DNA from 2 places in the Protofrankia sp. CiP1_Cm_nod4 genome. Region 1 is predicted to be linked to the other one. Evidence: riboswitches for the same ligand, from Rfam matches in the RefSeq annotation. Region 1 holds a riboswitch; the other holds the start of a gene.
What was found. Region 1 has a riboswitch for S-adenosylmethionine ahead of AC5LSR_RS06365 (aminotransferase class V-fold PLP-dependent enzyme). Riboswitches for the same ligand answer to the same signal wherever they lie in the genome.

Region 1 (2,195 bases):
GCTTGCCCGCAGGGCGGAGCCCGGCAGGCCCAGCCGGGCGAGCAGCGGATGGGCGCAGAAACGGCCGTCGCGCACGCCGATGCCGTGCTCGGCGGACAGGTAGGCGGCCGCCCGCGCGGCGCTGTCGCCGGGCACGGTGAAGGTCACCACGCCGAGCCGGTCGGACGCGTCCGCCCAGATCCGCGGGATCTCCACACCTGGCAGCCCGGACAGCCCGGCGACAAGATGGTCACGCAGCGCGGCCTCGTGGCGCTCGAGGGCGCCGGGCGCGAGCGCGGCCAGCACCTGGCAGGCCGCGGCCAGGGCGGCCGCGCCGAGCGAGTTGGGGGAGCCCGCCTCGTGCCGCTCCGGGGCGGCCTTCCAGGTGGCGGTGGTGCCGGTCACGCCGGCCACGGCACCGCCGCCGGCGAGGTACGGCGGCGCGGCGTCGAGCCAGTCCGCGCGGCCGATCAGCGCCCCGGCGCCGTAGGGCGCGTAGAGCTTGTGGGCGGACAGCGCGACGTAGTCGACGTCCCAGGCGGCCATGTCGACGCGGCGGTGCGGCGCCAGCTGCGCGGCGTCCACGACGATCCGCGCGCCGTGGGCGTGCGCGATCCTGGCGATCTCGGCGACGGGGACGACCTCGCCGGTCACGTTCGACGCGCCCGTCACGGCGACGAGGCAGGCCGGCCGGTGCGCCAGCGCCCGCCGGAGACGGTCGAGGGTCGCGCCGACGGTGCCCGCGGCCGGCAGGCAGCGGTGCCGGACGGCACGCCAGGGCAGCAGGTTCGCGTGATGCTCGACATCGAGGAACAGCACGTCGCCAGGGCCGGCGTCCCCCGCCCGGCCGTCGCCGTCCGAGCGGCCGGCGTCCGCCCCGCGGCCCGGGCTGTCGTCCGGATGGCCGCCGGCCGCCGTCCCGGGCAGGCAGCGGGCGAGCAGGTTGAGCGCGTCGGTGGTGTTGCGGGTGAACACCACGACGTCCGTGGGCCGCGCGCCGACGAAGGCGCCGACCGTCCCGCGCGCCGACTCGTACAGCGCCGTGGTCACCTGGGAGGCGTAGCCGGCGCCGCGGTGGACGCTGGCGTAGAACGGCAGGATCTCCTCCACCCTGGCCGCCACGGCGGACAGGCACGGGGCGGACGCGGCGTAGTCGAGGTTGGCGTAGCGCTCCTGCCCGCCCTGGACGAGCGGAACGCGCAGATCCGCGCCGACGACCGGCAGCAGCGGCCCCACCGGCAGCGGCTGGGCGCTGGCGGCGACGCCGTCCACGGCCACGGCAGACGGCTCCCCCGGCCGCGGACGGACGGGGGTCTGGATGGCGGCAGGGGCGGTCACAGCACTCCTCACGGGTCCACCGGACCCGGAAGGCGGGTCCGCGCTTACCGCAGCCACGCGGCTACGGCCTGGTCCTCACCCGGGGCACCCCACCGCGGAGGAGGGTTGCCGGCCAGCAAGCCGGGGCTTGACGCTGGCGCTCATGACCTGTGCCGAGCATACCGGGGATGTCGGACACGTGCCCGGCGGTGGCGCCAGCTCCGGCGGACGGCCCCCGGACCCCTCCACCGGCCGCATCACCGATCAGGAGCTGGGCGCCCCGGCCGGGAACCCGGCCGGACCCCGCCGAACAGGACGCGGCTCCCGCCCGCGGCCACGCCGGGCGGGAGCCGCCGGACGGCCCGTCCCGGCGGCAGCGGTCACGGGCCGCCGAGGTCCGGGACGATGATCGAGCCGTCTGCGGCGAACGGGAGACCGGGATTGTGGGCGATCTCCCAGACGTGGCCGTCGAGGTCGGTGAAGACCCCCGCGTAGCCGCCGTAGAACGTCTCGGCCGCGGGACGGGTGACCGTGGCCCCCGCCCGTTGCGCCGCCGCGATGACGTCGTCGACCTCCGCCCTGGAGCGGACGTTGTGCGCGAGCGCGACACCGCCGAACCCGTCCGCCCGCCCGGCGGTGCTCCCCGTGGCGGCGCTTCCCTCGGCGATACCGCAGTCGCGGGCCAGCCTGTCGCGTCCCCAGAGCACCAGCACGGTGCCGCCGGCCTGGAAGAACACGGTCTCCTCGAGCTCCTGGCCCTGCCAGCCCAGCCGCTCGTAGAACGCCCGGGCGCGTCCCACGTCCCCGACACCCAGTGTGATCAGGCTGATCCGCTGCTCCATGAGCGGAAGGTATCCGACCGCTTTCCCCGGCGCGGGACGGCTTTCCGGGCGGATCTC
Region 2 (2,195 bases), on a different contig from region 1:
CGCCCCGCGGGCGAAGGCCGCCGCGACCGGGTTGCAGCCCTGCGCCTGCGCGCCGAAGACCCGGTGCGGGGTCGGCTCCACCAGGCCGAGCCGGCCGAGCTCACCGAACGCCTTGTCGATCTTCGTCAGCAGCGACCCGGACGCGATCGGTACCACGACCTGCTCCGGCAGCCGCCAGCCGAGCTGTTCGGCGACCTCGTAGCCGAGTGTCTTGGAGCCCTCGGCGTAGAACGGCCGCACGTTGACGTTGACGAACGCCCATTCGTACTCGCCGGAGAGCTCGCTGCACAGACGGTTGACGTCGTCGTAGTTGCCCTCGATCGCGACCAGCGTGCCGCCGTAGACGGCGGTCGACACGGTCTTGCCGTCCTCCAGATCATGCGGGATCAGCACAACCGAACGTAGCCCGGCGGACGCGGCGTGCGCTGCCACCGACTGGGCCAGGTTGCCGGTGGACGCGCAGGCGACCGTGGTGTACCCGTGCTCGCGCGCGGCCGACAGCGCCACCGACACGACCCTGTCCTTGAACGAGTGGGTGGGGTTCGCGGTGTCGTCCTTGACCCACAGTGTCCGCATCCCGAGCTCGGCGGCGAGGCGGGGGGCCGGGCGCAGCGGCGTCCAGCCCGCGCCGAGCGACACCCGGCGCGCGGGGTCGTGGCCGGCGGGCAGCAGCCCGACATAGCGCCACAGGCTGGCGGGGCCGGCCTCGATGGACGCCCGGGTGACCCGGCGTAGCACGGAGTCGTCGTAGGCAATCTCCAGCGGGGCGAAGCACTCGATACAGACATGCGTCGGGGAGAGCGGATAGGTGGCGCCGCAGTGGCGACATGACAGGGCAACCGCGGGATTGACGACGTCCGGGCTGATCGTTGCGAGGCGCTCGGGAGCGACTGTCATCTGTGAAACTCCTCATCTTTCCCGAGAGCCGGATGCGTCTCAGGACGGAATTAGCACCTGCCACGCACTGATGCGGGTGGTTGCCGGGGCTTCACTGGGCCGGTCCCTCTGCCCCTCTGGATGAGCCGTATGCGGTTGTCAGTCCGTACTGTAGTCCGTGTGCGGTCTGACGTATACCGTTGGTTCGAGCATAGGACGTACTACGGGCGGGACTTCTCACCAGGGGAACTACTGGCCCGTAAGGCAGGGCCGATCAGCGTGGTGCTGCCCGCGTTGAACGAGGCGGCCACCGTCGGCGCGATCGTCTCGGCGGTCCGCCGCGATCTTATGGCCGCGGTGCCTCTCGTCGACGAGATCGTCGTCATCGATCCGGGGTCGGTGGACGCGACCGCCTCCGAGGCGGCCGCCGCGGGCGCGGCGGTGTTCGCCGAGGAGCGCATCCTCACCGGCTACGGACGGGTCGCCGGCAAGGGCGAGGCCCTGTGGAAGTCCCTGTACGCCACGTCCGGGGACATCGTGGTCTTCGTCGACGCCGATCTGGAGGACTTCGACGCGAGCCTGGTCACCGGGCTGCTCGGGCCGCTGCTGACCGAGTGCGCGGTCTCCTACGTCAAGGCGTCCTACGACCGGCCGCTGGCCGGGGGGCTGCTGCCCGGCGGTGGCGGCCGGGTCACCGAACTCGTCGCGCGTCCCCTGCTCAACCTGCACTGGCCGCAGCTCGCCGGGCTGGTGCAGCCGCTGGCCGGTGAGTTCGCCGGCCGGCGGGCCCTGCTCGAACAGCTGCCGTTCGTCTCCGGCTACGGCATCGAGTTCGCCCAGGTCGTGGACGTGCTCTCGCTGCTGGGAGTGGACGCCCTCGCCCAGGTCGAGGTCGGCCGCAAGGTCCACCGCCACCAGTCCGACGAGGCCCTTGGACGGATGGCCGCGGAGATCATCCACGCGGCGTGGAGCAGGCTGGGTGTCCACGCCGGCTCCCTCGGCGGGACGCTGACCCAGTTCGGGCGCGGTGACAGCGGGCTGGAGCCGCGCACCCATCAGGTGGTGGTGCGGGAGCGGCCACCTATGATCACTATTCCGGAGTACGCCGCCCGCTACGCCCGGCTGTACCACGGCCCGGTGGAAAGCGGCTGACTGACCGGGCCCCGCCGCGCCGGGCGGGCCGCCACGGGCAGGGCCCGGATCACCCCGGACAGGCAGATCATCCCGGACGGGCGGCCCCACCAGGTGACAGCCCCGGCGCCGTGGCACGGCACGGCACGGCCCCACGGAACGCCCGCGCCGCGCCCCCGTCCCACATG

Region 2: it holds a riboswitch for S-adenosylmethionine, as region 1 does, so the genes downstream of both, thrC (threonine synthase) here and AC5LSR_RS06365 (aminotransferase class V-fold PLP-dependent enzyme) in region 1, are expected to answer to the same signal.

Annotation. Positions count from the first base shown of each region.
Region 1 is NZ_CEVIVC010000020.1:157-2,351, forward strand. Features, by position in the region: partial or broken gene AC5LSR_RS06365 (aminotransferase class V-fold PLP-dependent enzyme) at 1-1,317, opposite strand, end outside; SAM riboswitch class IV at 1,353-1,465, opposite strand; gene AC5LSR_RS06370 (VOC family protein) at 1,677-2,195, opposite strand, start outside.
Region 2 is NZ_CEVIVC010000133.1:10,615-12,809, reverse strand. Features, by position in the region: gene thrC (threonine synthase) at 1-897, opposite strand, end outside; SAM riboswitch class I at 907-1,024, opposite strand; gene AC5LSR_RS19565 (glucosyl-3-phosphoglycerate synthase) at 1,057-2,028, shown strand.